Regions from separate parts of the Serratia rubidaea genome, predicted to be linked through region 1. Evidence: predicted binding sites of a transcription regulator. Region 1 holds the regulator's gene; each other region holds the start of a gene.

Region 1 (4,202 bases):
CCAACCAGGCGGTGGAAATTCCCATTGTGGCGGAGTACTGGCAGCTGTTTAAGACCGATTTCCTGCCGCGCTGGTATGCCACCGCCGGTGATGCCAAACCGCAGGTGCTGGTCAATACCGATAGCGAAGATCTGGATCGGTTTGTGGCGCCGTTTGGCGACGACCAGTGGAAGCGCACCAAAGACGATAACAACGTGCTGATGACGCCGGCCTCGCGCTTTACGCGCAACGCGGATGTGCAGACGTTGCCGGCCGCTTCACTGCGCGGCCAGATTATCCCGACGCCGATGTCGGTACAGATCCATGCGCAGGATATCGATCTTGGCAACGGCGTGGCGCTGAACCTCGACGCGCTGGATCAGGCGTCAGCGGAGGTGGTGCGCGAGCGCTTTAAGCAGCTTGGCGTCGCGAGTGCGGCGACGGGCTACCCGATCGTCACCGAGATCAGACCGGCATCGTTTAGCGGCGAGATGGCGCAATCCGGCGCCTATAAATTGACGCTGGGCGAGAAGGAAGCGCGGATTACCGGCTTTGACCAGAGCGGGGTGTTCTACGGTCTGCAGTCCATTTTGTCGCTGATTCCGCTGAATGGCGAGAAGAAGATTGCCGCGCTGGAGGCGAGCGACGCGCCGCGCTTTGCCTACCGCGGGCTGTTCCTCGACGTGGCGCGCAATTTCCACCATAAGGACGCCGTGCTGCGCCTGCTGGATCAGATGGCGGCCTATAAGCTGAATAAATTCCATTTCCACCTGACCGATGATGAGGGCTGGCGTATTGAAATCCCCGGCCTGCCGGAGTTGACGGACGTCGGTGCGCAGCGCTGCCATGACCTGAGCGAAACCACCTGTCTGCTGCCGCAGTACGGTCAGGGGCCGGATGTCTACGGCGGTTTCTTCTCGCGTCAGGATTACATCGACATTCTCAAGTATGCGCAGGCGCGACATATTGAGGTGATCCCGGAAATCGACATGCCGGCGCACGCCCGCGCGGCGGTGGTTTCCATGGAGGCGCGCTACCAGAAACTGATGGCGCAGGGCAAGCAGCAGGAGGCGGAGGCGTACCGGCTGGTCGACCCGACCGATACCTCGAACACCACCTCGGTACAGTTCTTTAACCGTCAGAGCTACCTGAACCCGTGCCTGGACTCCTCCACCCGCTTTGTCGACAAAGTGATGGGGGAACTGGTCAAAATGCATCAGGAGGCGGGGCAGCCGATCGGCACCTGGCACTTTGGTGGCGATGAGGCGAAAAACATCCGTCTGGGGGCCGGCTACACCGACGTGAAGAAACCGGAGGCGGGCAAGGGGATGCTCGATCTGAGCAAGGAAGATAAGCCATGGGCGAAGTCGCAGGCCTGCCAGCGGCTGATCGACAGCGGTAAAGTGGCGGATATGGAACATCTGCCGAGCTACTTCGGCCAGGAGGTCAGCAAGCTGGTGAAGGCGCACGGTATCGATCGGATGCAGGCCTGGCAGGATGGCCTGAAAGACGCCAAGGACGCCAAAGCGTTCGCCACTTCGCGTGTGGGCGTCAACTTCTGGGATACCCTGTACTGGGGCGGTTTTGACTCGGTGAACGACTGGGCCAACAAGGGTTATGAAGTGGTGGTCTCCAACCCGGACTATGTCTATCTGGACTTCCCGTATGAAGTGAACCCGAACGACAGCGGCTATTACTGGGGCACCCGCTTCAGCGACGAGCGCAAGATTTTCAGCTTTGCTCCGGACAATATGCCGCAGAATGCCGAAACCTCGGTCGACCGTGACGGCAACGCGTTCAGCGCCAAGAGCGACAAGCCGTGGCCGGGGGCGCACGGTCTGTCCGCCCAGCTGTGGAGCGAGGTGGTGCGAACCGATCCGCAGATGGAGTATATGATCTTCCCACGTGCGCTGTCGGTGGCCGAGCGCGCCTGGCACCGCGCCGACTGGGAGCTGGACTATCAGGCGGGCCGCGAGTACAAGGGTGGGGAAACCCGCTTTGTCGACGGCAAAAAGCTGGCGCAGGAGTGGCAGGTTTTTGCCAATATCCTGGGGCAGCGTGAACTGGCCAAGCTGGATGCGGGCGGTATCCGCTATCGCCTGCCGGTGCCGGGCGCACGCATTGACGGCGGCAGGCTGGAGGCCAATATTGCACTGCCGGGCCTGACCATCGAGTATTCGACCGACGGCGGTCAGAGCTGGCAGCGCTATGATGACGCCGCCAGACCGGCGGTGCAGGGCGAGGTGCAGGTGCGTTCGGCAAGCCCGGACGGCAAGCGCTTCAGCCGCGCGGAGCCGGTAACGGCCTAAGCCAAACGTCTGCGGCGCCCATCGCTATAACGGCGGGCGCCGCAGCGGCTCCTCGATCGACAGGCATAAAAAAACCGCCGTGCGGCGGTTCCTGATTTACGCTGGCAGGCCAGCTTTATTTCTTGTTATGCAGCGTATCGTTTTCACGGCAGTCACCGCTGGTGCAGTGGCCATACAGGTACAGGCTGTGGTTGGTGAGCTTGATGCCGTGCTGTTTGGCGATATCACGCTGACGCGCTTCGATGGACTCATCGCTGAACTCGATCACTTTGCCGCAGTCCAGGCAGATCAGGTGATCGTGGTGATGCTGTTGGGTCAGCTCAAATACGGACTTGCCGCCTTCGAAGTTGTGACGGGTAACGATACCGGCGTCGTCAAACTGGTTCAGTACGCGGTAAACCGTCGCCAGACCAATCTCTTCGCCCATGTCGATCAGTTTCTTATACAAATCTTCCGCACTGACATGATGGCAAGCCGGATCTTGCAGCACTTCCAGGATTTTGAGTCGCGGAAGCGTGACTTTTAAGCCGGCCTTCTTCAATGCGGTGTTGTTGTCAGTCATGCGGATTCAGTCCTGTTACTATGCTAATCAGTTGAGGCATTGTTGCCTGTGGCATCGGTCGGCACAAAGCGTTAATAGCGACTCATTATAGAACCGGTTGACCTAAATGGAAACCGCCGGTTGTTAACAAAAGTCTATTGCGCCGTTACATGTTGCGCGTGCAACATCTTGATGAATGGGATAAACCGGGGCCAGAGTCTACCGTGACGGGGAGGGAAGTTACTAATATGTAGCTTCTATTGCTTCAATCCGTGATGCCGATAACGGCCCCGCCGGTCAGCGGGAGCCGTCTCGCAGCATTGCGGAGCATAATATCAGCCGATGATATCGGCCAGGCTCAGCTCTGCGACGATCTGTTTGACCCAGGCTTCTACGCGTTCGTTGGTCAGTTCCGGCTGGCGGTCTTCATCAATGGCCAAACCGATAAAGTTGTCGTCGTCCGCCAGACCCTTGGAGGCTTCGAAATGGTAGCCTTTGGTTGGCCAGTGGCCGACGATAGCGGCGCCGCGCGGTTCGATAATATCGCGGATGGTGCCCATCGCGTCGCAGAAGTACTCGGCATAGTCTTCCTGATCGCCGCAGCCGAACAGCGCAACCAGCTTACCGTTGAAGTCTATTTCTTCCAGCGTCGGGAAAAAGTCGTCCCAGTCACATTGTGCTTCACCGTAGTACCAGGTCGGGATGCCCAGCAGCAAAATGTCGAATGCGTCCAGATCTTCTTTGCTGCTTTTGGCGATGTCGTGAATCTCAGCAACATCATCGCCGAAGTCTTTGCGAAGGAGCTTTTGAATCATCTTGGCAATGTTTTCGGTATTGCCCGTGTCGCTGCCAAAGAAAATGCCTACGTTAGCCATATTGCGTATAACCTTTTAATTCAATAAATTACAATACGTTTCGCCTGCTGATCGCATCGGTATCGTTGTAAAGTAGCGTCTTGGTAAAGACCTGGGTCCCACCGGTAAACGCCTATCATGCCAGAAATTTGCTCCGGGGTTTTATCGCGTTCATGCGATGCCGGAAAGTAAGGCGGCGTTAAGCGGGCATCGCCTTACGCCGTGTGCGGCTGCCGCACGTTATTATTGCGACGGCTGTTCGTCCGCCAGCTGCGCCAGCAGCATTTGCTCGATCAGTTCGCTGCGGCTGATGTTGCGCTGTTCGGCCAGCCTGTTCAGCGCTTCCACCGCTTCCGCGTTGATTTTCAGTTCCACACGCCGTAACCCGCGGACTTTATCGCGCCGTAACTGATTACGCTTATTGATTCTAAGCTGTTCATCACGGGATAACGGGTTGGTTTTCGGGCGCCCCGGACGGCGTTCATCTGCGAACAGATCCAGCGTCGTGCGATCCGTTTG
Region 2 (4,202 bases), 2.3 Mb from region 1:
TGGCCCAGGTGACGCCGTTCAGCGAGCCGGCGCTCCACAGGCCGGCGGTCATTGACGCCTCCAGCGACGCGCTGACGATCATCCAGGTATTGGCGCCCATCAGCAGCGCGCGCACCGCGATGCCGACGATAATCAGGCGGAAGGCCTCAACGCCGTTGCGCCAGGCCAGCAGATAAATCAGCAGCGCGGTCAGCAGGCCGCCGGCCAGCGCGCCGCTGGTGATGCCGAGGATGCCGCTGTTAAACAGCACCACGGCCACCAGCACGCCGCTGTAGGCGCCGGTATTGAAGCCGATAACGTCAGGGCTGCCCAGCGGGTTGCGCAGCAGCGACTGGAAGATTGCGCCGCTGATGCCGAGCGCCGCGCCAATCAGCAGCGCCATCACGACGCGCGGCAGACGCCACTGGGTCACGATCACCGCCAGATTGGCGGGGCCTTCGCCGCGCAGGGCGTCAATTACCTGCGCGGCGCTCAGTGACAGCGTGCCGGCGCCGAGGGCGTAGACGGCCAGCGCGGCGCAGGCCGCGATCAGCAGCAGTACGGTCAGGGTGGCGCGCGACAGGCGGGCGACGCGCTTCGGCGCGGACAGAACCTCGCTATGGCTGCTCATCCGCGGCTCCTTCTGAACATATGACGCTGGCGCACCAGCGCAATCAGCACCGGCGCGCCGATCAGCGCGGTGACGATAGAGACGCGCAGTTCCCCCGGCACCAGAAAACGGCCGATCAAATCGGCGCTGAGCAGCAGAATCGGCGTCAGCACCAGCGTCCAGGGTAAAATCCAGTGCAGCTCGGAGCCGGCCAGACGGCGGGCGATATGCGGCATCATCAGGCCGACGAAGGCGATGGGGCCGACGGCGGCGGTGGCGCCGCCGCACAGCAGGGTGATGGCCAGCAGGCCGAGCAGCTGGGTGCGCACGATGCCGGTGCCCAGCGCGGTGGCCAGATCGCTGCCCATGCTCAGGCTGTTGAGGGCCTTGGTCAGCCACAGGGCGATCAGCGTGCCGAGGAGTATCGGCAGCGCGACGGTGCGCACCACCTGCATATTTTGAATATCCAGCGAGCCGGCCTGCCAGAAGCGCAGCTGGTCGAACACCTGCGGGTTCAGCAGCGAAATCCCGGTGGTCATGCCGTCCAGCACCGCCCCCAGCGCCACGCCGGCCAGCGTCAGGCGCACCGGGTTGAGCGTACTGCGCCCGAGTGCGCCCACCAGCGCCACCAGCAGCGAGGCGCAGAGCGCGCCGCCAAAGGCAAACCACAGATACTGGCCGATGTCGCTGGCGCCGAACAGCGACATGCCCAGCACCACGGCGAAGCCGGCGCCGGCATTGACGCCGAGAATGCCCGGGTCCGCCAGCGGGTTGCGCGACAGGATTTGCATCAGGGCGCCGGCCAGACCGAGCGCGATGCCGGCCAGCACGCCGATCAGCGTGCGCGGCAGGCGGGCGTCGGTGATGATCACGCAGTCAACGCCGCTGCACTGGCCGTTTAATGCCTGCAGAACGGTGGAGAGGGGGATAGATTGCGCACCCAGCGCCAGGCTGAGCGCCATGACCAGCAGCAGAATCAGTATGGCGAACAGCAGCGCATAAAGCCGGCGGCGAAAAGCGCGCGTAGTGCCTAAAAACAGAGCTTCCTGGTGCGCTGAAGCAGCGTGCGAGCAATTGTGTGTAAGCCGGAACATAACAGCCCATTATTCAATTGAATATTAATGATATTTATTATCATTATTGATTGTATTCATCTATGGTAGCATGAGTCGCTGCTCCATTGCAGTAGCAAGCGTGCAATTCCTTTTTAAAGTTGTGGTGATAAAAAAAATGAGTAAGCCCTCGATTTTGCTTGATTTTGGTTTGCTGAAGACCAATCAGGCGTTCCGCGCCGTATTCTGCGCGCGCTTTATCTCTATTTTGGCGCTGGGACTGATGGCCATCGCCATTCCGGTGCAGATCCAGGCGCTGACCGGTTCGACGCTGCTGGTGGGTCTGGCGGTAACGCTGGCGGGCGGCGGCATGTTCGCCGGCCTGCTGATGGGCGGCGTCTTGGCCGATCGCTATGAGCGCCGCCGTCTGATCCTGTTTGCCCGCTCCACCTGCGGCGTCGGCTTTGTCGGCATGTGCCTCAACGCGGCGCTGCCGGAACCGTCGCTGACGGCGATTTACCTGCTGGCGGTATGGGACGGCTTCTTTGGTGCGGTGGGCGTCACGGCGCTGCTGGCGGCGACGCCGGCGCTGGTCGGGCGTGAGAATATCGTGCAGGCCGGCGCCATCAGCATGCTGACGGTGCGCTTTGGTTCGATTCTGTCGCCGGCGGCGGGCGGCCTGCTGATCGCGCACGCCGGGGTGGCGTGGAACTACGGGCTGGCGGCGCTCGGCACCCTGTTGACACTGGTGCCGCTGCTGCGTCTGCCGCAGCTGCCGCCGCCGGAGCAGCCGCGCGAGCATCCGCTGAAGGCGCTGGCCGGCGGTTTTGCCTTTCTGTTCCAGAATAAAGTGATCGGCATGGTGGCGCTGATCGGCGCGCTGCTGACCATGGCCAGCGCGGTGCGCATCCTGTACCCGGCGCTGGCCGGCAACTGGGGCGTTGACGCGTCGCAGCTGGGCTTTATGTATGCCGCTGTGCCGCTGGGCGCCGCCCTCGGCGCCTTCACCAGCGGCCGGGTGGCGCAGGTGGCACGTCCGGGCTGGATGATGCTGCTGACCGCCATCGCCGCGTTTGTCGCCGTTGGACTGTTTGGCCTGATGCCGTGGTACGGTCTGGCGCTGGCCTGTCTGGTGGCCTTCGGCTATCTGAGCGCGCTGAACTCTCTGCTGCAGTACGGGCTGATTCAGAACCTGACGCCGGATGCATTCCTTGGCCGTATTAACGGCCTGTGGACCGCGCAAAACGTGGTGGGGGACGCGCTGGGCGCGCTGCTGCTGGGGGCGATGGGGGCGCTGATGCTGCCGGCCATGACCTCGACCGGTTTTGGCTTCGGCGCGGCGTTGCTGGGCGTGGTGCTGCTGGTGGTGATGGGCAGTTTGCGGCGGGTTACGCGCAGCGAACCGGAGGCGACCCTCCAGCCCGCTGCGGCGCAGGCTAGCGGGAAGTAAAGCGTTTTTCCAACAGCGCCAGCAGGTTGCTGGCGCTGTAGTAGTCCAGACGGAAGGTTTCGTTGCCGAGCGCATAAACCCGTTGGTTTTGCACCGCCGGCAGCTGCGCCAGGAATTTATTATTCATCAGACGCTGTACGTCGCTTTCGTCATTGGCGAACAGCAGCAGCGTCTGGCCATTCAGCCCCGCCGCCAGACTCTCTCCCGACAGTTGAACAATATCTTCACGTGCGCCCTGGCTGGTGCTGGTGTGCAGGCTGGCCGGCGGTTGCGCCAGCGTGAAACCCAGCTGCTGCAGCATTTTTCCCTGTGAGGATTGGGCGGTCCACAGATTGGCGGCCTTGCCGTCCTGGCGGAACACCAGGGCGGAAACCGGCTGCGGCGGCAGCGTGATGCGCTGTTTCAGCGCCTGTTCGCGGGCGGCGAAGTCGGCGGTCAGTTTCTCGGCCCGGGCTTCGTGTCCGGTGGCGTAGCCCAGCTCTTTCGCCAGCTCCTGCCAGCTTTTATCGTCATAGTTGACCACCAGCACCGGCGCGATAACGGACAGCTGATCGTACAGCTGCAGCGCGGAGTCGCCGCCGGTGGCGGAGATCACGATCAGGTCCGGCGCTTCGCCGGCAATGCTTTCGGCATTCGGTTCGCCGACGTACAGACGCTTCACCCCGCGCTGTGCGGCAACCTCTCCCCACTGGAGGAAAAAGCCCTGCTTATCGGTAAAGCGGCCGTTGGGGTTGGTGGCGCCGCTGGCGACCACCGGGGCGTCAATCGCCAGCAGGGTGCCGGTCAGGGTCACGCTGGTGGAGACGATGCGCGTCGGGGGCTGCTTGAGGGTAACGGGGCCGTGAGAGGTGTCAATCGTGCGGGGCCATTGTGGGGAAGCCGCCTGTGCCGCGGAGAGGGTCAGCAGCGCCAGCCCCAAAAGCAGGATCTTCTTCATCCGGGTAATCCTTGTTGGTGTCATTGACGAGTTCGCCTCGCCGTTAAATGCGGAAAGCTTAATGGTTATCATTTATCTAGAGAATACCACAATGTTTATACCATGATTATCAGGGTAAAGAAGTGTTTACGTTTATTGACATAGCGGGAGACGGAGGGTAATTTAGCGCCACGA
Region 3 (4,202 bases), 630 kb from region 1:
GAATAAAACGCCAGGCGTAATTACGCTGCAGCTGGCTGCGCTTCAACCCCAGCCAGACGGTATTCGGCTCGAACAGGTGTTCGGCATTCAGGCTGACCAGTCCGCGATCGCGCTCTTTCTCGTACGACATATCGGCCAGCACCCCCACGCCCAGCCCCAGCTCCACATAGGTTTTAATCACGTCGGAATCCTGCGCGCTGAGGGCGATGTCCGGCGTCAGCCCCGCCGCCTTAAAGGCCGCATCCAGACGCGAACGCCCGGTAATGCCCTGCCGGTAGGTGATCAGCGGCTGAGTGCTCAGTTGCTCCAGCGTCAGCGGCCCGGCCTGCGTCAGCGGGTGGTTTTCCGGCACCAGAATCGCATGGTGCCAGCGATAGTAAGGAAACGCCGCCAGCGCGTCGTCGTTGATCAGCCGCTCGCTGGCGATGCCGATATCCGCCTCCCCGGAGGCCAGCATGGCGGCAATCTCCTCCGGCGTGCCCTGATTAAGCACCACCCGCACCCGCGGATACAGGGCGCGGAACTCCTTAATCACCCGCGGCAGGCTGTAACGCGCCTGAGTATGGGTGGTGGCGATATGCAGCTGCCCGTCGTCGTTGCTGCTGAACACATCCGCCAGCCGGCGAATATTGTTGGCATCGTTCAGAATACGTTCGGCCACCACCAGCAGCTCTTTGCCGGGTTCGGTCATTCCCAGCAGGCGTTTACCGCGGCGAATAAATATTTCGATGCCCAGCTCTTCTTCCAGTTCGCGAATATGTCGGCTGACCCCCGACTGTGAAGTAAATAAGGTATTGGCCACTTCGGTCAGATTGTAATTACGACGGGCCGATTCCCGAATAATTTTTAATTGTTGGAAATTCATCCTGTCCCCCATTGCGCACGATTTCCTAATATTGATACGGGGACAGCGGCAGGCTCACAAATAAGAAATAGCCTTTAGTTATGCTTTTTCACGATAAGACGTCGCCCGGGCGCCGCATTCTGCCGGCGCCCGGCGGGTTAAAAATGAAAATCAAATAAAAACAACAGGATGGATAACCATAGCTAAAGGGCGGTTTATTTTCCGCCCTTGCTGACAGTTATTAAATAGAGGGATTGGGTATAACCAGACGCGCCCGTCGCGCTTTAGCCTGCAAGCGGCGCATGCTGCTGCAGCCATTGGCGCACGCTGCTGGCCAGCTCACCGATGGCGTCATCATGCATGCCGTGGTTTTTCAGTTCGCGGTCGAGGGCAAACAGATACTGGGCGTTGCTGCCCAGCGGGCCGCTGGCGCTGGCGATCAGCGGCGTCACCACCTGATGGCAGGTATCTTCCTCAAACAGCGGATGCTGCGCGTCCATCACAAACGCCAGCGCGGTGATGCGCTGGCCGCCGTCCAGCGTCAGCTCGCACCAGGTCGGCAGGTAACAGCCGGTCACCATTTCGCGTTTCCACAACAGCGCCAGCTCGTCTTCCAGCTGCGCCTGCGGCAGGCGGAAGGCCAGACCGCGGGTCTGCCCGCCAGCCTTCAACGCCAGCATGCGGCCAGGCTGGTGCTGGGTGCCGCGCCCGGCGGTCAGGCGCAGACAGAACGCCCGGTGCCAGCCCTGCAGGGTAGCGGGCAGCACCTCTTCCGCTTCAAAAATCGGGTTCCACATCAGCGAGCCGTAGCCAAAGACCCAGACCGGGCCGCTGTCCGGCCGCTGCGCCAGCGTACTCGCCAGCGACGCCGCCCGCTGCTCCGGCGTCAGCAACAGCGTCTCTTCGATGGCACCAAATGCCGTTTTGCAATCTGCCTGCTGCAGAAAATCTCGCGTTAACACCGATCAACCTCCCGGGTAGCAGCGCCGCTGCTTCCCATCACCACTGATTTAAACCTATCACTCTCATAGCCTAATAATTCAAGGTACCGGCAGAATCCCGCTGAACTTACTCCGGTAACTGATTCATGCAGCCAACGCACCTGTCACTTGAAGTATGACGGATATATACGGAATTTTATTAGTTCACTATTTAACCGCCTAATGATGACACTATTCTTTTCCGCAGCGGCAATCAAGTCTCCGGCGCTTTTTTACCGGCAAAAGTATTTGTACCCAGCAGCAATAATATTTCCTTCTTTGTCAGCCGGACATATAAGCCTCATATATTGGTTCCCCCAATCGGAGAAAATAACCGCAATGTTATCCGGGGAATAAACCGCGACATTGGCAAACGGTGCGCCTTTAATTGGCAACGATTCTCATTATCAACCGTCGTGGTATACTGCCGCCACAACGACAACAGGAGAACGCCGTGACTACCGAAGCATCCCGCACCCGCGCCCCCTATTTAATCAGCGTTGCCCGCGTTGAGGACGTAACGCCGCACCTGCGTCGCATCACGTTTTATGCCGACGATTTACAGTACTACCCGGCCAACGCCGCCGCGGCGCATATCAAAGTCTTTCTGCCGCGCGCCGGGCAAAGCCAGCCTGACCTGCCGCGCCTGACGGAAAATGGCCCGGTCTGGGCGGCGGACGCCGTACGCCCGCTGGTGCGCACCTACTCCGTGCGCGCCATTCGCCCGGAGCAGCGGGAAATCGACATCGAATTCGCCATGCACGATCATAACGGCCCGGCGGTCAGCTTCGCCCGCCATGCCAAAGCCGGCGACAAAATCGGCATCAGCAACCCCGGCGGGCCAAAACCCATGCTGCCGGACGCCGACTTTTACTGTCTGGCGGGCGACCCTTCATCGCTGCCGGCCATCGCCGCCCTGCTGGAAAACCTGCCGGCGCGCAGCGAAGGACACGCCTTTATCCGCGTCGACAGCAGCGCCGATGCCCTCGATCTGCGCAAGCCGGCCGGTTTTGAACTGAGCTGGATTATCGGCGGCACCGACAAAACCGCCGAGCTGGTCACCCAGTTCTGCGCGCAGCCGCTGCCCGCCGGCCGCACGCACTTCTGGCTGGCCGGCGAGGACCAGCTGGTGGTCACGCTGCGCCGCTACCTGCGTCGTGAACGTCAATGTGAGCGTAATCAGCTTTATGCGGTGCCTTACTGGCGTGAGGGGCTAAATGAGGAGGGTTATCATGAGACCCGCCATGAAATCATGGACAATATTGATTCCTGATCGACGCAAGCTGCGTGTATTCGCAAAGAAATTTGGCATTAACTGATTTTTTTAGCGGGTTAATGATAAAAAATCGCTTAGCTGCGTAAAAGTAAGTAAAAAAAACCGCATCCCCTGCGGTTTTTTTGTTACTCTATGTCACATAAAGCAAGTTTTTTCTTGCTCATAACGCCACAACATCACCATTCCCACGGTGCAATCCAGTCAGCATATCCTATGATTAAGTATCCTCCGCGATACGTGAAATCGTCGGTTATACAGGCGATTAGCGCTCAACCGGGAACCTGCAGTTCGAGAAAGGAGACGTACTATCCATGAAGTCGCAACACGATCCTGGCCGATCTAAATCCCGCCATACCGAATACTCCCTGATTTTCCCCATCGCTGCGCTGGTTGTCCTGAACCTGTGGAGCGGCACCAGCAACTTCCCGCTGATCGTCGGCATCAATATTCTCGCGCTGTTCGGTATTCTGAGCAGCGCCTTCAGCGTCGTGCGCCATGCCGACGTGCTGGCCCACCGCCTGGGCGAACCCTACGGCTCGCTGATCCTCAGCCTGTCGGTGGTGATCCTGGAGGTCAGCCTGATCTCCGCGCTGATGGCCACCGGCGACGCCGCGCCGGCCCTGATGCGCGACACCCTGTATTCCATCATTATGATCGTCACCGCCGGACTGGTGGGCGTCGCCCTGCTGCTGGGCGGGCGCAAGTTCGCCACCCAGTACGTCAACCTCGGCGGCATCAAACAGTATCTGATGGCGATTTTCCCACTGGCGGTGATCGTGCTGGTGCTGCCCAGCGCCCTGCCGGGCGGCAACTTCAGCACCGGCCAGTCGCTGCTGGTCGCGATGATTTCCGCCGCCATGTACGGCGTTTTCCTGCTGATTCAGACCAAAACGCACCAAAATCTGTTTGTCTACGAACATGAAGACGACGATGGCGACCCGCACCACGGCAAGCCGTCCTCCCACAGCAGCCTGTGGCACGCCGCCTGGCTGGTGGTGCACCTGGTGGCGGTAATCGCGGTGACCAAATTCAACGCCGGCCCGCTGGAAGGTCTGCTGACCAAAGTGAACGCGCCGGCTCAGTTCACCGGCTTCCTGGTGGC

The links. The regulator Fur, encoded in region 1, represses iron uptake genes when iron is present. The targets are predictions, from matches to a motif close to ATAATAATGAGAACNACTATCAA.
Region 2: a site for Fur is predicted at 1,705-1,727, ahead of entS (enterobactin transporter EntS). Genes of this name have one in related genera too.
Region 3: a site for Fur is predicted at 2,213-2,235, ahead of I6G83_RS15745 (siderophore-interacting protein). Genes of this name have one in related genera too.

Annotation. Positions count from the first base shown of each region.
Region 1 covers NZ_CP065640.1:2,748,029-2,752,230, forward strand. The annotation lists gene I6G83_RS12825 (beta-N-acetylhexosaminidase) at 1-2,288, shown strand, start outside; gene fur (ferric iron uptake transcriptional regulator) at 2,404-2,850, opposite strand; gene fldA (flavodoxin FldA) at 3,165-3,704, opposite strand; gene ybfE (LexA regulated protein) at 3,927-4,202, opposite strand, start outside.
Region 2 covers NZ_CP065640.1:21,386-25,587, reverse strand. The annotation lists gene fepG (iron-enterobactin ABC transporter permease) at 1-610, opposite strand, end outside; gene fepD (Fe(3+)-siderophore ABC transporter permease) at 607-1,551, opposite strand; gene entS (enterobactin transporter EntS) at 1,820-3,091, shown strand; gene fepB (Fe2+-enterobactin ABC transporter substrate-binding protein) at 3,078-4,028, opposite strand.
Region 3 covers NZ_CP065640.1:3,375,049-3,379,250, reverse strand. The annotation lists gene cbl (HTH-type transcriptional regulator Cbl) at 1-865, opposite strand, end outside; gene I6G83_RS15750 (gamma-glutamylcyclotransferase) at 1,129-1,806, opposite strand; gene I6G83_RS15745 (siderophore-interacting protein) at 2,279-3,097, shown strand; gene chaA (sodium-potassium/proton antiporter ChaA) at 3,412-4,202, shown strand, end outside.